3 regions of the Rhodobacter sp. 4.3.4 genome follow, and region 2 is predicted to be linked to each of the others. Evidence: riboswitches for the same ligand, from Rfam matches in the RefSeq annotation. Region 2 holds a riboswitch; each other region holds the start of a gene.
What was found. A riboswitch is a leader RNA that binds a small molecule or an ion and turns the genes downstream of it on or off. The one in region 2 is predicted to bind cobalamin.
Positions count from the first base shown of each region.

Region 1: it holds a riboswitch for cobalamin, as region 2 does, so the genes downstream of both, AC4PTB_RS16480 (TonB-dependent receptor plug domain-containing protein) here and AC4PTB_RS07580 (energy-coupling factor ABC transporter permease) in region 2, are expected to answer to the same signal.
Region 3: it holds a riboswitch for cobalamin, as region 2 does, so the genes downstream of both, AC4PTB_RS16515 (hypothetical protein) here and AC4PTB_RS07580 (energy-coupling factor ABC transporter permease) in region 2, are expected to answer to the same signal.

Region 1 is NZ_CM178967.1:3,316,113-3,325,613, forward strand. It holds gene bioA (adenosylmethionine--8-amino-7-oxononanoate transaminase) at 1-305, opposite strand, end outside; gene bioD (dethiobiotin synthase) at 302-919, opposite strand; gene AC4PTB_RS16450 (8-amino-7-oxononanoate synthase) at 916-2,049, opposite strand; gene bioB (biotin synthase BioB) at 2,046-2,993, opposite strand; gene AC4PTB_RS16460 (adenosylcobinamide amidohydrolase) at 3,208-3,894, opposite strand; gene AC4PTB_RS16465 (ABC transporter ATP-binding protein) at 3,891-4,625, opposite strand; gene AC4PTB_RS16470 (FecCD family ABC transporter permease) at 4,622-5,605, opposite strand; gene AC4PTB_RS16475 (ABC transporter substrate-binding protein) at 5,602-6,414, opposite strand; gene AC4PTB_RS16480 (TonB-dependent receptor plug domain-containing protein) at 6,518-8,338, opposite strand; cobalamin riboswitch at 8,467-8,662, opposite strand; gene AC4PTB_RS16485 (DUF4198 domain-containing protein) at 8,682-9,501, opposite strand, start outside.
Region 2 is NZ_CM178967.1:1,560,978-1,570,478, reverse strand. It holds gene AC4PTB_RS07610 (urate hydroxylase PuuD) at 1-344, shown strand, start outside; gene AC4PTB_RS07605 (cobyrinic acid a,c-diamide synthase CobB) at 362-1,669, opposite strand; gene tcuA (FAD-dependent tricarballylate dehydrogenase TcuA) at 1,666-4,137, opposite strand; gene AC4PTB_RS07595 (energy-coupling factor ABC transporter ATP-binding protein) at 4,178-5,020, opposite strand; gene cbiQ (cobalt ECF transporter T component CbiQ) at 5,017-5,751, opposite strand; gene AC4PTB_RS07585 (energy-coupling factor ABC transporter substrate-binding protein) at 5,748-6,059, opposite strand; gene AC4PTB_RS07580 (energy-coupling factor ABC transporter permease) at 6,059-6,727, opposite strand; cobalamin riboswitch at 6,794-7,016, opposite strand; gene cobF (precorrin-6A synthase (deacetylating)) at 7,050-7,817, opposite strand; gene cobA (uroporphyrinogen-III C-methyltransferase) at 7,819-8,544, opposite strand; gene cobM (precorrin-4 C(11)-methyltransferase) at 8,541-9,326, opposite strand; gene AC4PTB_RS07560 (cobalamin biosynthesis protein) at 9,323-9,501, opposite strand, start outside.
Region 3 is NZ_CM178967.1:3,329,475-3,338,975, reverse strand. It holds rRNA gene AC4PTB_RS16555 (23S ribosomal RNA) at 1-1,336, shown strand, start outside; rRNA gene rrf (5S ribosomal RNA) at 1,481-1,595, shown strand; tRNA gene AC4PTB_RS16545 (tRNA-Met) at 1,668-1,744, shown strand; gene AC4PTB_RS16540 (hypothetical protein) at 1,998-3,062, shown strand; partial or broken gene AC4PTB_RS16535 (DUF2793 domain-containing protein) at 3,132-3,647, opposite strand; partial or broken gene AC4PTB_RS16530 (transposase) at 3,645-3,950, opposite strand; partial or broken gene AC4PTB_RS16525 (helix-turn-helix domain-containing protein) at 4,026-4,544, opposite strand; partial or broken gene AC4PTB_RS16520 (VRR-NUC domain-containing protein) at 4,541-4,696, opposite strand; gene AC4PTB_RS16515 (hypothetical protein) at 4,657-4,944, opposite strand; cobalamin riboswitch at 4,996-5,190, opposite strand; gene metH (methionine synthase) at 5,250-7,976, opposite strand; gene AC4PTB_RS16505 (homocysteine S-methyltransferase family protein) at 7,973-9,010, opposite strand; gene AC4PTB_RS16500 (cobyric acid synthase) at 9,119-9,501, opposite strand, start outside.

The DNA.
Region 1 (9,501 bases), 1.7 Mb from region 2:
AGCCCCTCGGGCAGGGCCTTGACCAGACGGCGGGTCAGCGCGATGGCGGGGCGATGCGTCAGCCCGCCGAACATCACATGCGGCAGGGTCGCGGCCTGTTCCTGCACGGCCCGCACCAGCGGCTCGGGCGCATGGCCAAAGGCCGCGCACCACCACGAGGACATCGCGTCGATCATCTGCCGCCCGTCTTCCAGCGTCAGCCAGATCCCCTTGGCGGCGACGATCTTGTGCTGCGGCGTGGCGGAGACCCGCGCGGTATAGGGATGCCAGACATGGGCAGCATCAAAGGCCAGATCGTCGGTCACAGCGCCCCCCGGATCGTCGTCAGGTCGATGCCGCGGAAGGCCGCGGCCAGCCCCGCGCGGCTCAAATCGGGCAGCTGCGGCAGACGGCCAAGCGAGGGCAGACCGGCCAGACGGCAGATCGTGTCCTGACTGTCGCGCACCTCCGCGCCGATGAACGCGATGCCCAGCACCGGCACGCGGCGGGCGCGCAGCGCCTCGATCGTCAGAAGGCTGTGGTTGATCGTGCCCAGCGCCGTGCGCGCCACCACGATCACCGGCGCCTGCCAGTCCGCCATCTGATCGGCGTAAAGCCTGCGCCCGGCCAGCGGCACCAGCGCGCCGCCCGCCCCCTCGACGACCAGCGGGCCGGGCAGATCGGGCAGGGCCATCGGCGCAATCTCGACCCCATCCCGCGCCGCGGCAAGATGCGGCGAGGCCGGGGTGCGCAGCCGGTAGGCCTCGGGCAGGGTCGGGCAGCCGGTCAGCCGCGCCACCGTCTCGCGGTCGGTCTCCTCCTCCAGCCCGGCCTGAACCGGTTTCCAATAGGTTGCCTGCAGGGCCAGCGTCAGCCCGGCGCTGAAGACAGTCTTGCCGACGCCCGTATCGGTGCCGGTGATCACAAGGGCAGAGGTCATCGCAGCCCCCCGATCCGCAGGCTGTCCAGCGCGTCGAAGAGCGCGTCGATATCGGCAAGCTGCAGCCCGCCGGTGAGCGACAGCCGCAGCCGCGCCGTGCCTTTGGGCACGGTCGGCGGGCGGATGGCGCGCAGATCGAAGCCCGCCTGCTGCAGGGCCTGCGCGGCCTGCAGCGCGGCGGCATCCGTGCCAAGGATCAGTGGCAGGATCTGGCTTTGCCCGGCCTCCCAGCCGATCTGCGCCGCGCGGTGCTGCGCCCGTGCCCGCAGGGCCGCCGCATGGGCGCGCAGCCCGGGCCGCGCCGGCAAAAGCCGCAGCGCCGTCCGCACCGCCGCCGCCAGCAAGGGCGAGGGCGCGGTGGCATAGAGGAAGGGCCGGGCACGGTTCACCAGCGTCTCGATCACCACCCGATCGGCGCAGACCAGCGCCCCGCTTGCCCCCAGCGCCTTGCCGCAGGTATGCACGACGATCAGCGCCAGATCGCCCACCTCGGGCGCCAGACCGCGCCCGTCGCGGCCGTAAAGCCCGGTCGCATGCGCCTCGTCGAGGATCAGCACCGCATCTTCGCGCCGCGCAAGGGCGGCGAAATCGTCCACGGGGGCGAAATCGCCCTCCATCGAGTAAAGCGTCTCAAGCGCGATCCAGACCCGGCCGCGCCCGCCCGCCGCCCGCCAGAGCCGGATCTGATCGGCCGCATCCTGCGGGTCATTGTGGCGAAAGCTGCGCGCCTCGGCCGGGCCCAGCCGCAGCCCCTCATGCGCGCTGGCATGGATCAGCGCATCATGCACGACCAGATCCCCCGCCATCGGCAGCGTCGCAAAGACCGCCTGATTGGCCTGAAACCCGCCGCCCATGTAAAGACAGGCCTCGGCGCCAAAGAACGCGGCGGCCTCCTGTTCCAGCGCCTCGAATTCCGGGTCATTGCCGCGCAAAAGCCGCGATCCGCCCGCCCCCACCGCAACCCCGCGCGCCAGGGCCTCGGCCACCGCCTGCGCCAGAACCGCCGAGGTCCGCAGGCCAAGGTAATCGTTCGAGGCGAAATCAAGCCCCCGCGCCGGGGTCAGCGCCCGCGCCCGCCCGCGGTCGGCCAGCCGGGCAAGACGCGCGGCATGACGGGGATACTGGCTCATGCCGCATCCCCGCAGGGCCGCGGCGCCTCGGGGCGCAGGCCGAGCTTGGCGAAAAGCCGGGCATCGGCGCTGTCATCGGGGTTTTCAGCGGTCAAAAGCGTGTCGCCGACGAAGATCGAATTCGCCCCGGCAAAGAAGCACATTGCCTGCAGCTCGTCCGACATCGCGCTGCGCCCCGCCGAAAGCCGCACATAGGATTTCGGCATCAGGATCCGGGCGGTGGCGATGGTGCGGACCATCTCGATCGGATCGAGCGGCGCGGCATCGGCCAGCGGCGTGTCGGCCATCGGCATCAGCATGTTGATCGGGACCGATTGCGGCGGTTCCGGCAGATCGGCCAGCGTCTGGATCATGCTGATCCGGTCCTCGGCGGTCTCGCCCATGCCGACGATCCCGCCCGAACAGACATTGATCCCCGCCGCGCGGACGCGGTCCAGCGTCTCCAGCCGGTCGGCAAAGCTGTGGGTGGAGATCACCGAAGGGTAAAACCGCTCCGACGTGTCGATATTGTGGTTGTAGTAATCCAGCCCCGCCGCCTTCAGCTGCCGCACCTGCGCGTCATCCAGCATGCCCAGCGTCATGCAGGTCTCCAGCCCGAGCGCCTTCACCCCCTCGACCATCGCCAGCACCGCGGGCATGTCGCGGTCCTTGGGCGAGCGCCAGGCCGCGCCCATGCAATAGCGCGTGGCCCCCGCCTCCTTGGCCTTTTGCGCCTCGGCCAGAACCTTTTGCACCTCCAGCAGTTTCGCGGCGGGCAGCTTCGCGCCGTTGCGCCGCGATTGCGCGCAATAGGCGCAATCCTCGCCGCAGCCGCCGGTCTTGATCGACAGAAGCTTGGCGCATTGGATGCGGTTGGGGTCGAAATTCTGCCGGTGCACGCTTTGCGCCCGGAACAGAAGATCCATCAACGGCAGGGTGTAAAGGTCTTGGGCTGTGCTGTGCATGGCGATCCTTTTGGCTGTCGCCGTCAGGGGATCGCAAATCGGACGCGGCCTCAATTTCGAAAACTATCTATGATCCCGTCGCAGGACCGCGACTGTCTTTGCCCTGTTTTCAGCGGCTTGGGCGTTTTCCGGCCGGAAACTCCGGCCAAAGGTCCGCGCCCGCCTGACTATAATATATGATCCGGGGACGGGACCCGGCCGGGCCGGGCGGCGGCTATCCGGCGCAGGGCCGCCGGTTCTCGTCCATCCAGTCGCGGGCGCCGCAGCCCACGGCCTGCAGGACGGCGTGGCCGATCGCCTCGCCAAGCGCGGTGTGCAGCCCGGCATGGGCTTCGCGGCCCGGGCTTGCGGCGATAGCGATGCAATCGGTGCCGGTGCCGGTGGCCCGTCCGGTGGGCAGATCAAGCCCCACCGCCATCACCGCCGCCGTGCGCGCCTGCGCGACAAGGCTCAGCGCCTCGATCTGCGCGGCCATCGTCAGGCCATGACCCGGCAGGGTGGAGGCGATCCGCAGCGCCAGGTTGATCGTGCCATAGCCCGCGGCCTCGGGATCGCGCGGCGGCAGACGGCGCCCGACCGCTTCCGCATTGCCCAGCCCCACCGTCGCCAGCACCTCGACCGTCCAGTCCGCCACGGTGCAGCTGGCGCGGGTGACCCGGCGGATATCGCGCGAGGTCAGCATCGCCACCGCGTCCTGCAGCCCGCGCTCGGCCAGCACATCGGCAAACCACGGCCCGACATCAAGCCCCGGCGGCAGATCGGCGTTGCGCACCTCGCGCCAGACGATCTGCCGCGCGGTGACCAGACCGGGCCGGTGCGGCGCGAAGGACAGGACCTGGAGTGGCGCCCCCAGATCGACGACCAGCCAGGGCGGCTGCAGCCCGACCTGCAACGGCGTCATGGCGCAAGCCCGGCCAGAGGGTGCACGATCAGCCCGCCCTCGGCCTCGGCGAGATGGCAGCGGATGGCGAAGACCTCGCGCAAAAGCGCGGGGGTCAGCACGGCGCGGGGCGGGCCGTCGGCGACGATTCGGCCCTGATGCAGCACCCAGAGCCGGGTGCAATGCCGTGCCGCGAGCCCCAGATCATGCGCCGAGGCGATCACCGTGCGGCCCTCGGCGGCAAGGCGGGCGAAAAGCGCCATGCAGGCGATCTGATGCGCCGGATCAAGGCCCGCGATCGGCTCGTCGGCCAAAAGCAGCGGGGTGTCCTGCGCCAAGGCCCGGGCGATCAGCACCCGCGCCTGTTCGCCGCCCGAGAGCGCGGTGGCCGGGCGCTGCGCCAGCGCCGCCACATCCATCCGCGTCAGCGCCGCCGCGACCTGCGGCGCGTCCTCGCGGCCGTCCTGCGCCAGCGCCACCAGCGCCGCGACGCGCAGCCCCCAGGCGATTTCGCGCTGCTGCGGCAGCCAGGCGGCGGCCCGGGCCCGGGCGCGCGGCGAAAGCTGCGCCAGCGAGGACTGGCCCCGCGCCGCGATCAGCCCCAGCGCCGCGCGCAGAAGTGTCGATTTCCCCGCCCCGTTCGGGCCGATCAGGCCGATGAACTCGCCCGGCCCGACGCGCAGGCTGGTCGGATGCAGGGTCACCCGCCCGCCCCGCTGCACCGTCAGATTGTCCAATGTCAGCAAGCTCATGGCTGGCCTCTCATGCGCCAGATCAGGTTCAGGAACACCGGCGCCCCCACCAGCGCCATCAGCACGCCCAGTTTCAGATCCTGCCCCGGCAGCACCTTGCGCACCGCAATATCGGCGATCAGCACCAGCACCGCGCCGCCCAAAGCCGCCGCGGGCAAAAGCCGCGCCGGGCTGGCGCCGACAAGGGGGCGCAGCAGATGCGGTACGACAAGGCCGACGAAACCGACCGTCCCCGCCACCGCCGTCGCCGCCCCGACCGAGGCCGCCGTGCCCAGGATCACCGTCAGCCGCAGCCGGGTCAGGTCGATGCCCATCGAGGCGGCAGCCTCCTCGCCGAGCGTCAGCGCCTCAAGGCCGCGGCCGGAACGGGCCAGCAGCACGCCCCCCAGCGCGATGAAGGGCGCGGCGATCGCGACATGGGTGAAGGAGCAATCGGCGAGCGAGCCCATCATCCAGAACACGATATCCTGTGCGGCAAAGGGATTGGGGGAAAGGTTGAGCACCAGCGAGGTCAGCGCCGCGGCCAGCGCCGAGAGCGCGATCCCCGCCAGGATCAGCGCCAGCGTGCCGCCGCGCCCGGCCAGAAACAGGATCGCCGCGACACCGATCAGCGCCCCCAGCAGCGCCGCCAGCGGCAGGGCCAAGGCAAAGCTGGCGGCAAGCCCGGTCTGCAGCGCGATCACCGCGCCCAGCGCCGCGGCAGCGGAAATGCCGATCACCCCGGGCTCTGCCATCGGGTTGCGCAACAGCCCCTGCATCGCCGCGCCCGAAAGCCCAAGGCTTGCCCCCACCAGCACGGCCAGAATCGCCCGCGGCAGCCGGATTTCCCGCATCACCAGGCCCAGCGGCCCCTCGCCCCCGGTGAGAAGCGCCTTGAGCGCGGTCAGCGGCGCCACCTCGGCCACGCCGGTCAGCAGCGAGGCGACAAACAGCGCGACCAGCGCCAGCCCAAGCCCGGTGTGCAATGATCTTTCGGTCATTTCATATCCTTGAGCCGGTCGGTGGCATCGAGAACCGAGGGCAGGCCGCAGATCCAGTCGCGGTCTTCCACGGCGGCGCGATGGCCGGTCAGCGCGCGCAGCGCCGGATGGGTCAGCGGTTCCTCGGCACGCGACGACCCGGGGCCGATCCGCCCGGTGACCACCAGATCGGGATCGGCCAGAACCAGCGCCTCGAGCGGCAGGGTGCTGCCCTGCGCCCGCCCCATCCGCGCGGCCAGCGTGTCGAAGCCGGCAGTGGTCAGGATCTCTCCGGCAAGGCTTTCATGGCCCGACATGTAGCCGCGCGCCGACCAGGTGGCGGCGAGCGGCCGAGGCCCGGGCAGGTTTGCCGCGCGGATCCGCGCAAGCCTTGCGGCGAAAGCCCCGGCCATCGCGGCGGCCTCGGGCTCGCGGCCGAGCAAGGCGCCCATCCGGGTGATGTCGGCCTGCATGTCGGCAAAGCTGTCGGCGGGCTCGAAGACCGCGACCGGAATGCCAAGGCGGCGCAGCATCGCCACGGTGGGCTGCGCGGTGTAGCGCCCGGCCAGCACCAGATCGGGATGCAGCAGATAGACTTCTTCGGCCTGACCGCGGTTCGTGGGCCAGGCCTTGGCGGCCTCGGCCATCACCGAGGCGGCGGGGTCCCGCGCCAGATGCGTGACCGACACAAGCTGCCCCGGTGCGGCCAGCATCATCGCCAGCTGATCGGTGCACAGGTTGATCGAGACGACACGGGCGGGCGCCGCCGCAACCGGCAGCGCCAGCGCACCGAGCATGGCAAAGCCTGCGGCCCGCAAGGCGCGGCTCACCGCTTTTGGCCATTGAGCCCGCGAAAGTTCTGCTCGACCGGTCATCTTGCCCTTCTTTCCCGAAAGGAACGCCGGAAGGCCCAGGCCCTCCGGCGCAACAGAGTCAGAACTTGGCACGAACCCCGACATAAAACGACCGACCGGGCTGTCCGTAGTCGCGAACGGTCTGATAGGTTTCGTCGAAAACATTCTCGACCCGCACATAGGCCGCAGCGCTCTCGGTCAGATCATAAGACACCGACAGGTTCGCCACCGTGTAATCGGGCAGCTTCGAGGCGGGCAGCGGCCAGGAATTAGTGTCCCAGACATCGGTGACATGTTCAGCCTCGACCGATGCCGACAGACGGTCGGTGATCTGGCCCTCAAGACCGATCACCAGATCATTGCGCGGCACACGCAGCGCCGGGGTTTCGACACCGGTCCCCGAAACCGCATAGGCGTCGGTGTAGGTATAGGTGCCGTAAAGGTCCCATCCGGTGGTCAGCAGCGTCCGAGCGGTCAGTTCGACCCCGCGGGATTGCGTGGTTCCGGGCACCTGATTGTAAGCCCCGCCCGCCCATTGGATCTTGTCCTTGATCTTGGTATCAAACAGCGTCGCCTGCACCGATCCTCCCGCGCCGAAAAGATATTCCGCGCCCAATTCATAGCTGCGGCTGGTTTCGGGTTGCAGGTTGGGATTTTTGAAAGGACCATGCAACTCATAGAGCGACGGTGCGCGAAACCCCGTTCCCGCCACCGCCCGGATGACCCAGGTGTCGGTCGGCCGCCACGCCATCGCGGCCCGCCCCGTGGTCTTCCCGCCAAAGCTGGAATGCGTGTCATTGCGCAGGGCAAAGGACAGATCGAGCGTTTCGGTCGGAGCATAGAGGGCCTCTCCGAAGACGGAATTGGTGCTGCTGGAGCCGCCAACCGCGTCATTGGTGAAGTCTTCCTCGGTGCGGTCGAGCCCCCAGTTCAGCGAGACAGCCCCGCCGGCATCCCAGTTCCCCTTGTAACCGATCTGGTCGCGTGTACCGGTGAACAGTTTTGTCCAACCAAGCGGATAGAGACGTTCGGTTTCGGTGTGAGCATAGGAAAGTTCGTGGCGGACCGCCCCGGTCTCGGCATTCACGAAGGCCCGCAGGCCGCGCAGCTTGCCGTCTTCCGTTTCGGCCGTGTCGGCTGGCGGGCTGTCGAATTCGCTGAAACTGTCGCGTGCAATTCCGTTGAGCCCGACGGTGACGGTGTCGGTCAGCGCATAGCTGCCGTAAAAGCTGAGCGTGGTGGCGCGAAAGCCGTCGGTCTCGGTGCCCGCCGCCGCCGCGGAAATGCCGTCGGTGACGATCCGGCTTGCGGAAAACGCCAATTCCCCCAGGGTCGTCTTCAGGCCGACCGAGGCGGTGCCGCTGGTGGTGCCGTGCGCCCCGGTCTCCAGTTCGACTTGCGCCTCGGTGCCTTCCTTGCTGGCGCGAAACGTGGTGATGTCGACCACGCCGCCGATCGCCTCGGACCCGTAAAGGGCAGATTGCGACCCGCGCAGTACCTCGATGCGCGAGATCCCGCCCGCGGTGGTGGCGCCGAAATCGTATTGGCATTGCGTGCCCGCGGGGTCTGCAACGTCGATCCCGTCGATGCGCACACCGATATAGGGACCGGACAGGCCGCGAATGCGCAGCGCCGTCGAGGCGCCCAGTCCGCCGTTGCGGGTCATGCTGAGACCCGGCAGACGCGCCAGCAGCGTCGCGACCGATTTGTCCCCAGCCTTCTCGATCTCCTCGGCGGTGAGGACATTGACCGTCGCCCCGGTGCGGCTGAGCTTGACCGGCTCCGCCGAGGCGGTGACGGTGATCGTGTCCAGATCGGTGACCTCCTCCTGCGCCAGCACGGGGGCGGCGGCAGAGGCGACGGCGGCAGAGAGCAGGGCAAGACGCGACAGAGGCGGCATCGGACAGACCTTTTCCGTTCGGGCCAAACGGCCCGGCATGAGAGATGTCGCGGAAAAGCCATGGCTTTCCGCAGACGGCGACAGCTCACCTCTGCGGACAGACCGCTCCCGGGGCGCCCCTCGCGCCCGGGTGGGTGATCGTCCAAGTAGGTCTCCTGGCTCACGGGTCTTCGCTTCGTCGGCCTTCCCGGGCGGGACCCAGTGGCCAGTCGACGTCGCTCGCCGCTCACAGTTGCGGGGGCAGCCACGGTCTGGGCCCGGGGGCCGTTCCGTGTTCCCTTTCAATCCGACCCGCAGGCCGGAACTTGGACGGGCCGCAGACAAGACGAAATCGCCCGGCGCGTCAAGCGGTGCTTTCGCGCGGCCGCGGCGCGGCGGTGGCGCCGGAAGGCGTCGGCGTGACGGCGGTTTCCCAAGCCATTGCAAAGGCTTCGGCGTCCTGTTCGGGGCCGCTGGACGGTCCGCCGAAGCGCTGCCAGAGCGTGATGACATGTCGCAGCGGCCGCAGCCCGGACCAGCCGATCGGCCCCGTCGCGGTGATCGCCCAAAGCCCGGGTGCGGGCAGAGCGACCTGAAACCGGCCCTCGCGGTCGGTTTCGGCCACGATCCACAGCGGCGCCCCATGGCCTGGCAGGGCTTGCACCTGAGAGCCGACAGGCTCCGCCCCCACCCGTTCCAGAAGCACCGTCGTCGCCGTCAGCGCCCGCCCCTGCGCCAGCACCCGTGCCGAAAACCGCATCCCCGGCAGGAACCCGGGCGAGAGCAGGTCGGGCAGGATCTCGACGGCAAGGCCGAGCGGCTCTGGGCTGGCGGTTCCGGCGCCGCGCAAGACGAAACACCCGGCCGTGTGCTGCACCAGCCCGCGGCCCTCGGGATCGCGCCGGACCGGGGCTTCGGCATGGATCCGGTGCAACCCCGGCGCCGACAGATCGACCCGGGTCCGCCAGGCGCGCGCGGCATTGCCCGCGCCCTGCAGCAGATCCGCCGTCAGCCCGGGGGTCAGATCGGTGCGGCGGGCGCCGTGCAGATGCACCACCGCCCCCGGCGGCGGCAGATCCAGCACGACGCCCCCGCCCAGGGGATCGCCAAGGGCGAGGGTCAGGACGCCGCCCGCCTCGGGCAGATGCGCCATCAGCCCCGGCGTGGCGGGGCGGGGGATCGCC
Region 2 (9,501 bases):
CCCTTGGCCCGAAGGACACCCCCGAGGCAGAGGCGGCGCTTTCCGGCACGGCTTTGCAGTTTGCCCAAGCCCCGGGGTTTGATGAGGTCGCAAGCCTTGTCACCGCGAACTGCGCCATGTGCCACACGCGCGAACCGGCCTACGAGGGGATGCTGGCCGCGCCGAAAGGTCTGCTTCTCGACACGCCCGAGGCGGTGGCGCGGGCGGCGGAACCCGTCTTCATCTTCGCCGGGCTGACGACGGCGATGCCGCCCGGCGCAGCGAATGTCATGACGCCCGAGGACCGCGCCGCGATCCGCGCCTGGTATCGCGCCGGGGCGGAAGCCGAGCTGGCGCGGAACTGACCACCGCTCGGACGCGGCTACGCCGCGATCAGATGAAAGAAGCTGCCCGTCACATGGCCCCGCGTCGATCCGGTCTCGGGCACCGGAGCGCCCGCCGCATCGCAGACCTTCGCCAAGGGCGCATCGGGTTGATCAAGGATCGTCGAATAATGGAACTCGTGCCCGTAAAGCCTTGATCCCGCGTCATATCCCGGCACAGGCGCCAGCAGATCCGCCGACCGGTAGCCCAGATGCAAGCGCCGCTTTTCATAGCTGGTGACCAGCCCCAGAAGCCCCGCCATCGCATGCGCCCTGCCCTCGGCATCGACCAGCGACGCCCCCAGAACCATGTAGCCGCCGCATTCGCCATGCACCGGTTTCGTCTCGGCGAAGGCGCGCAAGCCCGCCTTGAACCGCGTGGCCGCGGCAATCCGACCGGCGTGCAATTCGGGATAGCCGCCCGGCAGCCAGACCAGATCGGCCGAGGCATCGGGCGCCTGATCGGCCAGGGGCGAGAACGGCAGCACCGTCACCCCCGCCCGCCGCCAGGCCTCGAGCATATGCGGATAGACAAAGGAAAAGGCGGCGTCGCGGGCCAGCGCGATCCGCCCCGCGGGCGGCACCGGCCAGGCCCCGGCCCCGGGCGCGGGACCCGCGCCCGCCGCCGACAAAAGCGCGTCCAGATCCACATGGGCGGCGACAAACTCGGCCAGCGCGTCAAGCGTCGCGTCAAGCCCCGCCTGTTCCTCGGCCTGTACCAGACCCAGATGCCGCTCGGGCAGGGTCAGATCCGACCGGCGCGGCAGCGCGCCCAGAACCGGCAGGCCGAGCCGGTCCATCTCGGCGCGGATCATCGCCTCGTGCCGCGGGCTGGCGACATGGTTCAGGATCACCCCCGCCAGGGGCGGCGCCTCGGGGTGGCGGGCAAAGCCAAGCGCGGTGGCCGCCGCCGACTGCCCCTGCCCCTTGACGTCGAGCACCAGAACGACGGGCCAGCCAAACATCCGCGCGATTTCGGCACTGGCGCCGCGCCCGCACCGGCCCGGATCGGGCGGGCCGTCATAAAGCCCCATCGCGCCTTCGAAAATCACCAGATCGGCCCCCGCCGCCTGCCCCGCCAGCGTGTCCAGCAAGGCCCGGTCCATCGCCCAGCCATCCAGATTGAAACTCGGCCGCCCGGCGGCGGCGGCGTGAAAGGCGGGGTCGATATAGTCGGGACCGTTCTTGAACGGCTGCACACGCAGCCCCCGCCGGGTCAGCGCCCGCAAAAGCCCCAGCGTCAGCGTTGTCTTGCCAGACCCCGAGGCGGGGGCGGCAATCGCAAGCCCTTTCGGTCCCTCGCTCATCTTTCCCCTCCCGTGCCGACGCGCCCTGATGCGGCGCGGGGGCGGGCCTTGTCAAGCCGCGCCCGCGCCTCGGCGGCGGCCCGGATCAGCGAGATCAGCCGCCAGCCGCCATGCGAGAGCTTGCCAAAGGGCAGGCACAGCGCCGCCCCCGCCACCGTGCCCAGATGCAGCGCCAGCAACAGCCCCATCGCCGGGCTGTCGCGCAGCGCCAGAAGCGCCAGCCCCGTCCCCGCAAGCGTCGCCAGTTGCAGGCGAAGGAAGCGGTCGGACCGCGCCATCGCGGGGGTCTTCAGCGGATCGGGGCGCAGCCACATCAGCGCCAGCCCCGCCAGCATCGCAACGCCGCCAGATGTTCCGAAGATCACCGGCGCGCTGAGCCAGGGATAGGGCGCAGGCTGGCCCAGCTTGTGCAGCACGAACCCGGCGAGCGTGGCCAGAAAGGTCAGCCCGAAGCCGCCCGCCAGCAGATGATGCGCAACCCGGCGCAGCCGCCCGGCGGGGCCGTGGCGATCTTCGCAATCGCCAAGGTTGCGCAGGCTCAGCGCCGCGATCAGCCCCTCGCGCAAGGCACGCCCGTCAACCGGCACCGGCCCGCGCCCGGCCCGCCAGAACAGCGCCAGCCGCAACAGCAGCACAAGCGCGGCAAATCCCATCACCGCCGCCGTCGCCCCCGCCATCACCGGATGCGGGATCAGCGCGTAAAAGGCGCCGGGGCCGGTGTGGCTGGAAAAGACCCGCTCGAGCGGTTGCAGGATCAGCAGCAAAAGCGGCGGCAGAACGCAGCCAAGCGCAAAGACGGCTTTCGCAAGGCCCAACGGCTCGCGGTAGTCGGCACGGCGCAGGGCAGAGAGCGTCGCGGGCAGGTTGACCGCAAAGGCATGCGGGGCGGCATATTGGCAATCATGCAGGCAGGACCGGCAATCGTGGCACAGATGCGCCAGATGGCGCAGATCGCCCCGGGTCAGATCGGGGCGGCCCTGCGCGGCGGGAAAGACGGCGCAAAGCCCGGTGCAAAAGCCGCAACTGTTGCACAGGTTGAGCGCCCGTTTCGCCTCGGCAAAGGGGTCGGTCCCGGGCGCGGGCGGGACGGAGATTGGCGGGCGCGGCTGCGGCCGCGAACGGACCTTTGGCGCAAGCTTGGCCGCCGCGCGCCCGGCGATGCGGCCGAAGACGGCGGCGATGGTCAGCCCCGCGCCCGACAGATAACCCTGCCCCAGGATCGCCCCGCAAATATTTGTTCCGGCTGCGAAAAGTCGCGGCGCGACGGCGGTGGCCAGGCGCACCCGGGCGGTGGCGTCCACCACCAGCCCGTAGCGGGTGAAGCCGATGCCGGGGATCATCGGCAGCGCGTGGAAGGGCGCGACCAGCGGCGCCATCTCGCCCGTGCGCGGCGGATCGAGCGGGCGGTTCAGCGTCTGCGCCAGCCCCGAAGGGTCGATGCCGCACAGCGCCGCCAAAGCCTCGGGGGTTTCGGCGCAAAGCGGCGGATAGGCCATCGGCGGCAGCTTGCCCGCCGCCTCGGCGCCCAGAATGATCCAGGCGCGCGGATCGGGACGGGCAAGCAGCTTGCGCGCCCAGACCGAATGCCGCTCGGGGCCTCTGACCGCGCCTTCATCGGCGAAGCGGCGGCCATCGGCGCCGACGACGATCCCGTGCTGCATCCCGTCCACCCGGCTGACGATGCCCGCATCGTGGAAGGGCGCGCGCGGATCGACGGCGACGACATGGCCATCGCCGGGCAATCCCGCCACTGAGGCGCCTTGCGCAAGCGCCTGCAACAGCGGGCCGCCCAGCTGTTCGGGCGTGCCGCGGTTGGCGATGTGATCGGCGCGGGCGCCATGCGTCTGCGCCAGCCAGGCGCGGTTCGCCCCGATGCCGCCCGAGGCCAGAACCAGCGCCTGCGCGGTGATCCGATGCGGGCCGATCGCGACACTCAGCGGGCCGTCATGCGCCGGATCGAGGGCCTCGGGCGGCAGCTGATCCAGCGCGATCCCGGCGCGGATCTCGACGCCCAGGCGCCGCGCCCGGGCCAGAAGCGCATTCGTCAAGGCCTGCCCGCCGCCGCGCAAAAACACCGTGCGGCGAGAATAGGGCAGATTGCCCTCGGCCCAGGGTTCCAGCCGCACGCCCTGCGCCAAAAGCCAGTCCGCCAGATCGCGCGAGCCTTCGGCCAGCACCTTGGCCAAAGCGGGATCACCCGCGCCGACACGCAGCAGATCGCGCTCGAACTCCTCGGCCGGGTAGCTGTCGCGCTGAAACGGCGTCTCGGTGTCCGAGGCGATGCGGATGTTGCGCCCGTGCCTTGCATTGCCGCCCAGCCTTTCGGGCGGCGCGGCATCCAGAACCAGCACCGAAGCGCCCGCCCGCGCCGCCTCGATCGCGGCGCAAAGCCCGGCCAGCCCCGCACCGATGACAAGGACACCGACCGAGGCGGGCAAGGGGGGCTGGGGGGCGGGCGTCTGATCCATGACAGCAGGGTAACGCAAGGCGCGGGCCAGGAAAACCGGGCTAACGCCGGGTCCAGCCCGCCATCTGCGCCGCAAGATCGTCGCGCGTCTTCGGCAGCGCCGCCTCGGGGGCGAGAAGGCCGTGATCGCGCGCCATCAGCGCAAGGTCGATCACCAGAGGCGGACGCAGCCCCACCTGTGCCAGCGTCGCGCGGTCGGAAAGCACGGCCTCGGCCGCCCCCTCGGCCAGAACGCGACCGGCGCGGAAGAGCGCCACCCGGTCGGCCAAAGCGGCGGCCAGTTCGACATCATGGGTGGAAAAGACCAGCGTCATGCCCGCGGCGCGCAGCCCGCGCAGCAGGGTCAGAAGCTGCTCGGTCCCCGCCAGATCAAGCCCGGCGGTGGGTTCATCGAGCAACAGCACCTCGGGGCGCATCGCCACCGCGCCCGCAATCGCCACCCGCCGCTTCTGCCCGCCCGAAAGCATGTGGGTCGGCCGGTCGCGCAGATCGGAAATCGACAGCGCCGCAAGCGCTTCTTCAACCCGGGCGCGGGCCTCGGCTTCGGACAGACCCATGTTCAGCGGCCCGAAAGAGACATCCTCGAAAACCGTCGCGGCAAACAGCTGGTCATCGGCATCCTGCAGCACCAGACCGACGCGGCGGCGCCAGTCGGTCAGATCCTTGCGCGAATGGCCGGTGGCGGTGCCGCCCAGCAGAACCCGGCCCGATTGCGGGCGCAACGTGCCGTTCAGATGCAAAAGCAGCGTCGATTTCCCGGCGCCATTCGGGCCAAGGATGGCCAGGCTTTCGCCCTGCGGCACGGCAAGCGACAGATCATCAAGCGCTTTCACGCCGCCCGGGAAAACGTAGGTCAGGGCCTCGGCGGCCAGGATCGGGGTCACAGCAACACTCCGGCCGCAAGGATCGCGGCTTGCAGGGTCAGGATCAGGCCGAGCACAAGGGGCGAGGCCGCGGGCCGGGTGGAGAGGACGCGCATCTCGCCCTGCCAGTTGCGCGCGCCAAGCCCGGTTTCCAGACGCCGGGCGCGGGCCAGCGCGCGCGGCAAAAGCGCCGCGATCACCTGCGCACTCGACCGCAGCCAGCGCCGCCGGGTGGCATGGCCGAGGCGGGCGCGCTGCGCGGTGGTCATCGCCGCGGCTTCCTCGGCCAGAATGAAAACAAAGCGATAGGTCAAAAGCGCGATCTCGATGAGTTCTGCCGGCACGCGCCAGCGACGCAGACCGGAGAGCAGATCGGCGGCGGGCGTGGTGGTGGCCAGGAAAAGAAGGCAGCAGGTCGCGGCCGTGGCGCGCATCACCAGGGCGGCGGCCTTGGCCGGGCCGTCCGGGGCAAGCGCGATGCCCTCCGGTCCGATCTGGAGCAGAAGCACCGCCGCCCCGGTGGTCAGAAACCCCAGCGGCAGCACTGCGACCGAGGCCCAGAAGCGCAAAGGCACCCGGGCGCCCAGAAAGGTGAAGGCCAGGATCGCGCCCGTGACCAGAACCGCCCCGGGAAAGGGCGGCACGGTCACGGCCAAAGCCAGAAACCCAAGACCGATCAGGCTTTTCTCGGCCAGCGGGCGGTTGCGCCAGCGGCCTTGCGCGGCGACCCGATCGATCGAGGCGAGGCTCATTCTGCGGGGACGGACCGGGCGGCGGGGGCGTTTTCCTCGCGGGCCTTGGTGGCGCCCTGACGGCGCCCGATCACCAGCCCCACGACAAAGGCGCCAAGCGCCGCCTGCAGCGCGAAGAACAGGCTTTCAACCTCGCCGCTCGGCGGCTCCCAAAGCGGATCGGCCCAGGGGGCAAAGCCCGGCACGGTCGCCTCGATCAGCTCGGCCGCCTGCCCGTCGGCGCCGCCGAATTCGCCGCCCATCAGAAGCGGCACCACCACCAGCGCCACGGTTCCGGCCAGCAGCCACAAAGTCCGTTTGCTGCTCATCAGCGTGCCTCCCCGGCCAGAATGCGCAATTTGTCCTTGTCATCGACCTTGCCCGCCAGGGCATCGACGACGATCACGGTCAGGAAGCCCTCGGCAATCGCCAGCGGGATCTGCGTCAGCGCGAAGACCGAGCCGAATTTCACCGCCGCGCCCATGAAGCCAGAGGCCGGATCGGGGTAAGCCAGCGCCAGCTGCAGCGAGGTGGTCACATAGGTCGCCAGATCGCCCAGGAACGCGGCCAGAAACACCGCCACCGCCATCGAGGCCCCGGCCTTGCCCGCCAGTTTATAGACGCCAAAGGCCACCCAGGGCCCGACGATTGCCATGGAAAAGGCGTTGGCGCCCAGCGTCGTCAGACCGCCATGGGCAAGCAGAAGCGCCTGAAACAGCAGCACGATCACCCCAAGCACCGCCATGACCGAGGGGCCGAAGACAACCGCGCCCAGCCCGGTGCCGGTCGGGTGCGAACACGAGCCGGTGACGGAGGGGATTTTCAGCGCCGAGAGCACGAAGGCAAAGGCCCCCGCGGCGGCAAGGGTCATCCGGGCCTCAGGACGCTCGGCGACGATCTTGCGGATCTTCACCGCGCCCGCGACGACGAAGGGGGCGGCGGCAAGGGACCAGCCAATGGCATGGGTGACGGGCAGATAGCCCTCCATGATATGCATGCGAACAACTCCACATCGAACGCGCCGCTTTCGGATTGACCGGAGACACCCCGCCCCGGGAAGGCTTGCGACGCCAGAGCGATGGCAGGTCTCCTGACTTGCGGTTCGATCAACTCGGGTCACCTTCCCGGCCAGTCTCCCCGGTGGATCGGGGGGGCCAGTGGCATTCGACCGTCGTCTCGCCGCTCACAGTTGCGGGGGCAGCCACGGATTAGGCCCCTGATGGGTAATCCTCACCGTGTTCCCTATTAATCCCGTCCAGTTGGGAACCATCGCCCGTTGGAGTAGCCCCGCGACGGGGCGAGGTCAAGGCCGGGAAGCGTCACGCCTTGGGCGCATTGCGACGCAGCAGGTAGATATCCATCACCCAGCCATGGCGGGCGCGCAGATCGGCCCGGGCCTGCAGGATCTGCGCCGTGACCTCGGCCAGCGGCCCTGAAATCAGCACCTCCTCGGGCATGGCCACACAGGCGCCCCAGAAGATCGTCAGCCCGTCGGGCGGCAGGCTCTGGAAGGAACACTCGCCATCGAGCATCGCAACGACCGTATCGGTGCCCGCGGGCCAGCCGTGGTCACGCAATTGCCGCCCCGTCGTGATCATCACCGGGGCGCCGATCTCGTTCAGGGGGATCGCATGGGCGGCACACAGCGCCTGGATCGCGGTGATGCCGGGGATGACCCTTGTGGTCAGATCAAGGCGGGATTTGAGGCGTTCCGCGATGCGCAAGGTGCTGTCGTAAAGCGAGGGATCGCCCCAGACCAGCAGCGCCACCCGACCGCCAAGCCCCGGAACATGCGCGGAGATCTCCGCCAGCCAGGCCTCGGCGATGGCATCGTGCCAGTCGTCCACGCCCTTGCGATAGGAAGGGTTCGACGCATCGCGCACGGGCAGCGCGAACTCGACCACTTTCGTTGCCGGGTTGGTCAGATGCGCGGCGCAGATCTGACGGCGCAGCCCGGCCAGATCGGATTTGTCCGCGCCCTTGAGCGGGATCAGGATCAGATCGGCGGCATTCATCGCATCGACCGCCTGCCCGGTGATGTGGCGCGGATTGCCGGTGCCAATGCCGATCAGGGAAAGCTCGATCATCTCAGGCCTCCGGCGCGTAAAGCGGACCATAAAGAATGAGCGCGGGCTTGTCGGAGCGTTCGGCGGCAAGGCGTGCCGCCAGCTCCGCGACGGTCGAACGGGTCACGCTTTGCTCGGGATGGCCCACGGCTTCCGCCAGCAGCGCGGGCGTGTCGGGGGCCAGCCCATGCGCGATCAGATCGGCAGCCAGCTTCGGGAAGGTGCGCTTGCCCATGAAAACCACGGTCGTCGCGCCCTTGTCGGCCAAAGCCGCCCAGTTCAGCCCCTCGGGCAGATCGCCCGTCACATCGGCGCCGGTGACGAATTGCACCCGCCGCGCGGTCAGACGGCGGGTCAGCGGCAGCCCGGCCGCGGCGGCGGCAGCGCAGGCCGAGGGCACGCCGGGGATGATCTCATAGGGGATGCCCGCGCCGGTCAGCGCGTCCAGCTCCTCCTCGAGCCGCCCGAAGAGCCCCGAATCCCCCGACTTCAGCCGCACCACCCGCAGACCGGTCAGCGCGTGATCGACGAGCAGCCGGTTCACATGATCCTGCTTCGGCGAGGGCCGCCCGGCCCGCTTGCCGACCGCGATGAGTTCGGCCCCCGGGCGCGCATGACCAAGGATCGGCCCGGCGGAAAGATCGTCAAACAGCACCACATCGGCTTTGGCCAGCCGGTCGGCGGCTTTCAGCGTCAACAGCTCGGGATCGCCGGGCCCCGAGGAAACGAAGGAGACAAAGCCGCTCATTCTGTGCCCTCCGGGAAGCGCGGATGGGTGCCCAAGGGGCGGTAGCGGCGGTCGTAATCGCCCGCGTAAAGGCGGCTTTCGTCGAAATCCTCGGTCGCAAGCGACCGGCCCACAAGGATCAGCGCCGTGCGCTCCAGCTCGGCGCCAAGGCTGGTCTGCAGCGTGGCCAGCGTCGCGCGCACCACCCGCTGATCGGGCCAGCTCGCGCGCCAGACGATGGCAACAGGGCAATCGGCGCCGTAATGCGGCACCAGCTTTTGCACAACCTCGTCAAGCACATGCACCGAGAGGTGAATGGCCAGAACCGCGCCGGTGCGGGCGAAATTCTCCAGCGTCTCCCCCTCGGGCATGGCCGAGGCCCGCCCCGAGGTGCGGGTCAGAATGACCGATTGCGCCACCCCGGGAAGCGTCAGTTCCGCCCCCAAAGTCGCGGCGGCGGCGGCGAAGGACGGCACGCCGGGGGTCACATCATAGGGAATGTTCAAGGCGCGCAACCGGCGCAGCTGCTCGCCCATCGCCGACCAGATCGACAGATCGCCCGAATGCAGCCGGGCGACATCCTGCCCCGCGGCATGGGCCTCGGCGATCGTGTCGATGATCGCATCAAGGCTCATCGGCGCGGTGTTGACGATCTTGGCGCCGGGCGGGCAATGCGCCAGCAGCGCCTCGGGCACAAGGCTTCCGGCATACAGGCAAACCGGACAGGACGCGATCAGATCACGGCCCCGGATCGTGATCAGATCCGCCGCCCCCGGCCCCGCGCCGATGAAATGCACCGTCATTCGTCCTCTCCCTCCGCCACGGCAAGGGCCACCCCGCCGATCACCTGTCGGGGCAGCACGAGCCGCGCCCCCTTGCCTGCTGCGACCAGCGCCGCCGCCTCTGCCACCGATCCGGTGCCCTTGCGCGCCAGCACAAGGTCCGAGCGCGTGGGGGTCGCCACCCCCGCCACATCGA
Region 3 (9,501 bases), 1.7 Mb from region 2:
ATGCTCACTGTTGTTCGACCTTATCGGATTGGTCGGGCAGCTGCGGTGTCCCTGGAAATAGCCCTCCATATGACCGTACCCTAAACCGACACAGGTGGACAGGTAGAGTATACCAAGGCGCTTGAGAGAACCACGTTTAAGGAACTCGGCAAAATGCCTCCGTAAGTTCGCGAGAAGGAGGCCCCATTGATAGGCAACTATCGGTGGGGGGCACAAACTAGGGGGTGGCGACTGTTTACTTAAAACACAGGGCTCTGCGAAGCCGTAAGGCGACGTATAGGGTCTGACGCCTGCCCGGTGCTGGAAGGTTAAAAGGAGGGGTGCAAGCTCCGAATTGAAGCCCCAGTAAACGGCGGCCGTAACTATAACGGTCCTAAGGTAGCGAAATTCCTTGTCGGGTAAGTTCCGACCTGCACGAATGGCGTAACGATCTCCCCGCTGTCTCAAACGTGGACTCAGCGAAATTGAACTGTGTGTCAAGATGCACACTACCCGCGGTTAGACGGAAAGACCCCATGAACCTTTACTCCAGCTTTGCACTGGCATCAGGATTGTGATGTGCAGGATAGGTGGTAGCCTTTGAAACCGAGACGCCAGTTTCGGTGGAGGCTCCCTTGAGATACCACCCTTCGCACTCTTGATGTCTAACCGCGGCCCGTTATCCGGGTCCGGGACCCTGCATGGTGGGGAGTTTGACTGGGGCGGTCGCCTCCCAAATCGTAACGGAGGCGCGCGAAGGTAGGCTCAGACCGGTCGGAAATCGGTCGTTGAGTGCAATGGCAAAAGCCTGCCTGACTGCAAGACTGACAAGTCGAGCAGAGACGAAAGTCGGTCATAGTGATCCGGTGGTCCCAAGTGGGAGGGCCATCGCTCAACGGATAAAAGGTACTCTGGGGATAACAGGCTGATGATGCCCAAGAGTCCATATCGACGGCATCGTTTGGCACCTCGATGTCGGCTCATCTCATCCTGGGGCTGGAGCAGGTCCCAAGGGTATGGCTGTTCGCCATTTAAAGAGGTACGTGAGCTGGGTTTAGAACGTCGTGAGACAGTTCGGTCCCTATCTGCCGTGGGTGTAGGATACTTGAGAGGAGTTGCCCCTAGTACGAGAGGACCGGGGTGAACGTTCCACTGGTGGACCAGTTATCGTGCCAACGGTAGTGCTGGGTAGCTATGAACGGACAGGATAAACGCTGAAGGCATCTAAGCGTGAAGCCCCCCTCAAAACAAGGTATCCCTTGAGGGCCGTGGAAGACCACCACGTCGATAGGCCGGAGATGTAAGTGCAGCAATGCATTCAGTTGACCGGTACTAATTGCCCGATTGGCTTGATTTGATCCAGTAGCAGCAAGGCTCATGATCAAAAGCAGGTGTACACAAGGTTAGAAAAGAACGCTCCGCGCAGGCGCAATGCCGGAGGCCGCATCCGCGGCACGCGAGCTTCTCCTGATACGCGACTTGGACATGGCTTCTTCCTCGGTTTGGTGGTCATAGCGTTGGCTAAACACCCGATCCCATCCCGAACTCGGCCGTTAAGGGCCAACACGCCGATGGTACTGCGTCTCAAGACGTGGGAGAGTAGGTCACCGCCAAACCTAGTAAGAAGCCAACGTTCTCTCAAAACGATACCAAATACCCCGATCGCAAAACAAAGCCCTCGGGACTAACGCGGGGTGGAGCAGCCCGGTAGCTCGTCAGGCTCATAACCTGAAGGCCGCAGGTTCAAATCCTGCCCCCGCAACCAGACTTTCTAACACAGTATCAAAGGCTTAGGCCGAAACAGAACGCCCTACGGGGCGCTTTTTCGCGTTGCAACACAGAACGACACATTCCCCAAAGATTCCAAACCCTTACGAAAAACCCCGTTTCCTCCGTGCGACACCCATGCGACACGGGCAAGGCCAGATGTTCTCGTGACGTTCCTTCGGCGATCCTGGTTGCCAGCCTGCCATCGGGTCTGCGACAGTGGCCAGGATGTCCCCCAGATTGTGCCCTTCATGCCGATTTACGAATTTTCGCCGGATCGTATCCAGCCCCTGACCAAGACCACCTTCACGGCGATGCAGCTGCACGAGCGTCGCGACCTTCAGCGGCTGCTGCGCGAGAACATTGCCGTCATCGCGCCCGACACATTGGTGATTGCCGAGGAATACGGGGAGTGGGACGATTCCCGCCGTCGCATCGACCTGCTTGGAATTGACCGCGATGCGAACCTCGTCGTCATCGAATTCAAGCGCACCGAAGACGGTGGCCACATGGAATTGCAGGCCATCCGCTATGCGGCGATGGTCTCGACCATGACCTTCGATCAGGCCGTGTCCGCGTTCGACCGCTACCTGCGCCAGATCGGCCGTGATGATGCCGATGCGCAAGGCGAGCTTCTAGCCTTCCTGGGGTGGGACGAGCCAGACCACGATCAGTTCTCGCAGGAGGTGAAGATCGTCCTCGCCTCGGCCGAGTTCTCGCTGGAACTGACCACTGCCGTTCTCTGGCTGAACCAGCGCGATCTCGACATCCGCTGCGTTCGTCTGCAGCCCTACAACCTGTCGGGCCGGGTGCTGGTCGATGTGCAGCAGATCATCCCGCCGCCAGAGGCTGCAGAATACCAGGTTCGCGTGCGCGAGAAGGTCCGCAAGGAACGCGAGGCGCGGACCAGCGGTGCGGATCACACGAAGTATGACCTGCGGCTTGGCCAGCAGGAGTTCTCGCGCGAGTCGAAACGTTGGGCGATCCTGCGGACCTTCCGCTACCTCGTCGAGAGCGGCATCGCGCCCGAGGAGGTCGCCAGGCACTGCGGCCCCCGCGCCAACCGCGCCCTTCGGTCGGTCGAAGGCGAGGTTGGCCACGACGTCTTCGTGCGCCTCGCGACCGAGTCCCGCGCCGAGCTTGGCAAGCGTTTCGACCCGATCCGTTGGTTCTGCGGTGACGATGAACTGCTGCGTGTCGGCGGTCGCACCTATGCCTTCTCCAGCCAGTGGGGCGGGGACGACTGGCTGGAGGCGATGACCAATCTGCGCGACGCCTTCCCTGATCGCGGGATCGTCTTCAATCCCGCGGGCTGAATCCGCTGAGCTTCGCCTCAAGTGCCGCCTTCTGCGCCTCGAGCGCGTCCATCTTCGCCTTCATGCTCGGGTGGCAATGGCGAAGCTCGCGCCCATGTCGGTGAGCGTCGGCGCCCCCGATGCATCATTTGTCACCATCTGCCATCGAGTGTGCGTCCCGCGCTGAAACCCGATGCCGATGCAGGTGATGGCGGTGGCGAGCGTCAGCGTGGTGGCGAGAGCGGCCGTCGATCCGTAAAGGCCAAAGAACCCCATGCCGCTCGCCTGCAGGGTGGTCAGCGAAATCCGCGTCACGAAGGTCCAACCGCCGAGGCCCGCCGCGTTGCCACGCCAGCAGGCCCAGCCTGCGGAACGCTGGTCGGCGACCGAGTCTGCCACTGCGGCCGAGGTCAGACGCCAGCGCCGCATCGAGGCGGCGAGGTTGGTCGAGGCCAATGTTGGATACGAAACGGTGCCGACCGAGGTAAGCGGCAGCCCCTCGGTGGTGATCGTGGTGCCTGTGGAGGGCGACCAGTTGGCGATCCGGTTGACGCCGAAGTGCGGCTGCAGCGGGAAATCACGCCCCGAGGGGCGCATGACGTCGATCTGATCGTCGATACCGAGCCCGACGAACCAGCGAAACAGCAGGTTGTAGTTCATCTGTTCCATCAGCTGGCGCTCGGAGCGGATCGAAAACAGGATCTGCAGAAGGCTCGCCCGGATCAGCCGTTCCGGCGCGATGGAGGGGCGGCCGAAGCGGACGTAAAGCCCTTCGAAATCGGCGTCGAGGCTAGCCAGCGCGTCGTTGACCACCAGCCGGATCTTGCGCAGCGGATGCTTGGCCGGGATCCGGTCCTCAAGGTCCACAGAGCTGAAAAGCGACCCGCTCGTCTCGTCCGTGCCCCGCATCTTGATCCCCCTTCGCCGTGGGAAGGGGTGAATCATGTTCTGCATCCGCGGTCGAGGCCGACTATTTCAGCGGCCTGTTAGAGGTTCCCTTACAGGGTTAGTGTCCGAAATTCGGACACGGCTTTCGGCGTTTTCCGGACACGGCTCGGCCTGAAAATCGGACACGGATTCCGCGCCAATCCCGCGTCCGAAATCCGGACACGGCAGGGCATCGACCGAGTCCTCCGTGGCCGAAGTGTCTGTGCCGTCGGGGCTTTCTGCACTCGCGTTCTCACCGTGTTCGATTTCCGGACACGGCACCACATCCACAGGTGTGAAGCCCGGCTCGAACCCCAGAATGTAGCGGGTGGGCAGCTGGCGCTTGGTCACTGGATCCAGCCGCGGCACGCGCCGCAGCAGACACACGGCTTCGAGCTGGCCAAGGTGATCGTTCAGCGTCGACCGGCTGATCTCGCAGTCATGCGCCAGCCGGTCCTGCGAGGGAAAGCAGCCATAGTCCGGGTTGAACCGGTCGCAGAGATGCCAGAGCACGATCTTGGTCGTCGGCTTCAACCCGCGCTGCTTGATGGCCCAGTTCGTGGCCTCGTGGCTCATGGCGCGGGCCTCCGCTGGGCAGGGGCGACGCGCGTGGTGAAGCCGTGATCGGCCAGCGCGCCCAGCGCATCATCGAGACTCCGCACCAAGGCCCAGCCAAAGCCCTGCGCTTTCACAACATCGTGGAACGCCTCCTGCTCCGGCCGCAGACGTTGTGAAAGGCGCGGATCATCCCGTCGGCGCCACGCACCAGGATCACCGGATAGGCCCCCACCTGCGACGTCGCGTCATCGCCGGGCTTTTGCAGCTGACAGGCGGGAATGGCGAAAAGCCATTCGCGGTAAAAGACCTGCGTCAGATCGGTCTGAAAGATCCCCGGATCGCAGTAAAAAGGTTGCGGCAGGGAATGGTCCTTGCGCCGCGCGGCAAGCTGCGCACGGATGTCGGATGCGTCTGGCACCTCACTTGCCCCGGCCTCCCTGCAAGGGCGGGTTGGATGGATGGGCCCTTGGGGCCCGGCGGTCTCGGGGCTGGTTTCCGGGCTTGCAATGCGTGCTCTCGCACCCGGGCGCGGCGCCTTCCCGGAGTTGGGTCCAGTGGCCTTGCCGTCCCTCATTGCTCACCGTTGCGGGGGCAGCGCCGGTCTTGCACCGGCTTCCCAATTCTCCCGGCCTTGCGGACGGGCACCCTGAGCCCCTCAGCCTGACAGATTGTTGCAGCGGGTGCGTGCCAAAAACGACACGTCTTCCGTGCTTCAAGACAGGTTCACGCGGCCACCGCCGGGGCAGAGGGCGCAGCACTTCCCAGCACCGGGGCCAGCCAGCGCTGCACCTCGGTCAGATCCATGCCCTTGCGCGCGGCGTAATCGGCGGCCTGATCCTGCTCGATCCGGGCCAGACCGAAATAATAGGCCTCAGGATGACCGATATAGAGCCCCGAGACGGAAGAGCCGGGCCACATCGCCATGCTGTCGGTCAGATGCACGCCGGTCGCGGTCTCGGCCTCGAGCAGCCGGAACAGCGTCAGCTTTTCCGTGTGGTCGGGCTGGGCTGGATAGCCGGGCGCGGGGCGGATACCGCGATAGGGCTCGCCCACCAGCTGATCGGGGGCGAAGTCTTCCTCGGGCGCATAGCCCCAATAGTCGCGCCGCACCCGCTGATGCAGGGCTTCGGCCAGGGCCTCGGCGAAGCGGTCGGCCAGCGCCTTGACCATGATCGCGGAGTAATGGTCATTGGCGGCGTCGAAGCGCGCGGCGATCTCGGCCTCTTCCGGGCCGGCGGTGACGACGAAACCGCCCAGATAATCGGGCACCGTGCCCGCGGGCGCAACGAAATCGGCCAGCGCCACATTCGGGCGGCCTTCGCGCTTGCCGGTCTGCTGGCGCAGGGTGAAGAAAGTGGCCAAATCTTCGGACCGGGTTTCGTCGGTGTAAAGCCGGATATCGTCGCCCACCGCCTGCGCGGGCCAGAATCCCACGACGGCGCGCGGGGTGAACCAGCGTTCCGCGATGATCTGCGCCAGCATCGCCTGGGCATCGGCAAAGAGCGCCCGGGCGGCTTCGCCTTTTTCGGAATCTTCGAAAATCCGCGGATAGACCCCCTTCAGCTCCCAGGCATGGAAGAAGGGTGTCCAGTCGATATACCGCGCCACCTCGGCCAGATCCCAGTCATCGATCACCCGCGGGCCGAAAAACTGCGGCGCGGGAACGGCATAGCCCGACCAGTCGAGCCGCAAAGCATTGGCCCGGGCGGCGGCCAGTGGCAGCCGCACCTTGGCGGCCTCGTCGCGGGCATGACGGGCGGCGATCTGCGCATAGTCTTCGCGGATCTGCGCCGCGTAGTCAGCCTTTTGCGTTGGGCTGAGCAACGCCCCAACCACCCCCACGGCCCGGCTGGCATCGAGCACATAAACCGCCTGCCCGCGGCTGTAGGCGGGGGCGATCTTCACCGCCGTATGCACCTTGGAGGTGGTCGCGCCCCCGATCAGCAGCGGAATGTCGAAGCCCTCGCGCTCCATTTCCGCGGCCAGATGCACCATCTCGTCCAGACTCGGCGTGATCAGCCCGGAAAGCCCGATCGCATCGACCTTTTCGGCCCGCGCCACTTCCAGGATCTTTTGCGGCGGCACCATCACGCCCAGATCGACGATCTCGTAATTGTTGCAGGCCAGCACGACGCCGACGATGTTCTTGCCGATGTCATGCACATCGCCCTTGACCGTGGCCATCAGGATCTTGCCCGCGGTCTCGCGCCCCTCGCCGCCGCGCGCGGCTTTCTCGGCATCCATATAGGGCAGCAGCACGGCGACCGCCTGTTTCATCACCCGGGCCGATTTCACCACCTGCGGCAGGAACATCTTGCCTGCACCGAACAGGTCACCGACGACGTTCATCCCCGCCATCAGCGGCCCTTCGATCACATGCAGCGGGCGTTCGGCCAACTGCCTTGCGGCCTCGGTGTCTTCCTCGATGAATTCGGTGATGCCATTGACCAGCGCATGTTCCAGCCGCTTTTCCACCGGCCAGTCGCGCCAGGCCAGATCGCGGGTCTTTTCCTCGCGCGCGCCGCCGCGGAAGCGCTCGGCCACCTCCAGCATCCGCTCGGTCGCGGTGCCGCCCGATTTGGGCTGGCGGTTGAGCACCACATCCTCGCAGGCTTCGCGCAGCTCGGGATCGATCTGGTCATAGACCACCAGCTGCCCGGCATTGACGATCCCCATATCCATCCCGGCGCGGATGGCGTGATACAGAAACACCGCATGCATCGCCGCGCGCACGGGTTCGTTGCCGCGAAAGCTGAAGGACAGGTTCGACACCCCGCCCGAGATATGGGCATGCGGCAGGTTCTGCCGGATCCAGCGCGTCGCCTCGATGAAATCGACGCCGTAATTGTCGTGCTCCTCGATGCCGGTGGCGACGGCAAAGACGTTCGGGTCAAAGATGATGTCTTCGGGCGGAAAGCCGATCTCCTCGACCAGAATCCGATAGGCGCGGGCGCAGATCTGGGTCTTGCGGGCGAAACTGTCGGCCTGGCCCTGTTCGTCAAAGGCCATCACCACCACCGCCGCGCCATAGGCCAGACACAGCGCCGCGTGATGGCGGAAGATCTCTTCGCCTTCCTTGAGGCTGATCGAATTGACGACTGGCTTGCCCTGCACGCATTTCAGCCCGGCCTCGATCACCTCCCATTTCGAGCTGTCGATCATCACCGGCACCCGGGCGATGTCGGGCTCGGCCGCAAGCAGGTTGAGGAAGGCGACCATCGCCGCCTGACTGTCGATCAGCCCCTCGTCCATGTTGATGTCGATGATCTGCGCGCCGTTTTCCACCTGATCGCGCGCCACATCCAGCGCGGCGGCATAATCGCGCGCGACGATCATCTTGCGGAACCGGGCCGAGCCGGTGACATTCGTCCGCTCGCCGATGTTCACGAAGGGAATGTCGGGCGTCAGGGTAAAGGGCTCCAGCCCCGAAAGACGCAGGTAACGGCTCATGACAGGGCCCTCGGCGGGAAAGGTTTCACAGCTTCCGCGATGGCGCGGATATGATCGGGGGTGGTGCCGCAGCAGCCGCCCACCACATTGACCAGCCCCTCGCGGGCAAATTCCGCCACCTGCGCGGCGGTCCGGTCGGGGGTTTCGTCATATTGGCCAAAGGCATTGGGCAGCCCGGCATTGGGATAGGCGCAGATCGCGCAATTGGCCACGCCCGCCAGTTCCGCCAGATGCGGACGCATCGCGCTGGCGCCAAGCGCGCAGTTCAGCCCCACGGTGAAGGGCCGGGCATGGGCCACGGAATGCCAAAACGCGGTCGGCGTCTGGCCTGAAAGCGTGCGCCCCGAGGCATCGGTGATCGTGCCCGAGATCATCACCGGCAGCCGCTCGCCGCGCTCGGCAAAGGCTTCGAAACAGGCGAAAATGGCCGCCTTGGCGTTCAGCGTGTCAAAGATCGTTTCGATCAGCAGGATATCGGCGCCGCCCGCGATCAGCCCGCGCACCTGCTGGCCATAGGCCGTGCGCAGATCGTCGAAGGTGACGGCGCGGTAGCCCGGGTCGTTCACATCGGGCGAGAGCGAGGCGGTGCGGTTCGTCGGCCCCACCGCCCCCGCGACGAAGCGGCGCCGCCCGTCGGTGGCCTCGGCGCGGTCCATCGCCGCCCGCGCCACCCGCGCGCCCGCGGCGTTCAGGTCAAACACCGCCGCTTCCAGCCCGTAATCGGCTTGCGCGATCGTGGTGGCCGAGAAGGTGTTGGTCTCGACGATATCCGCCCCCGCCATCGCATAGCGGAAATGGATCTCCTCGATCGCCTGCGGCTGGGTCAGCACCAGCAGGTCGTTGTTGCCCTTTTGCGGATGCGCCGTGGCATGGCGGCAGGCGCAGCCCGAGCCATGGCCCAGAAAATCGTCCTCGGTCAGGCCAAGCTGCTGGATCTGCGTGCCCATCGCCCCGTCAAGGATCAGGATCCGGTCACGGGCAAGGGCCTCAAGCGCGGCAAAGGCCGTCGATCTGGGCAGTGTCTGGGTCAGCATGGCAATCTCCCTCGGGTGGAAGGCAGATAGGCCACAAATCATCCCACAGCAAATTCATAATCATCAGGATAATTATGAATTTCACTCATGTCGCCGCCGGATGCGGCGTCATCGCGCCAGAGCCAGAAGCGCGCCAAGGTCGAGATCGGCCTCGATTTCCGCGGCAAAGGCGTCAAGGGCGGCCCCGATCCGGGCGTCATGGTCCTGCGCCGCGGCGGTGACGCCCAGCTGTGCAAGCCAATGGCCGCGAAAGCCCGCGGCGCCGAAAATCCCGTGCAGATAGCTGCCCATCACCTTGCCATCGGCGGAGATCGCCCCCTCGGCCCGCCCGTCAAGGGTCAGCCACGGCCGCGCCAGATCCGGGCCGAAGCTCTCGCCCATATGCATCTCGTAGCCCTGCACGCGGGCACCGCTGAGGCTGTCCCGCGCGTCGATCGCGGCCAGCCGTTTCCTTGGCCCGATCACCGTTTCCAGATCAAGCAGCCCCAGCC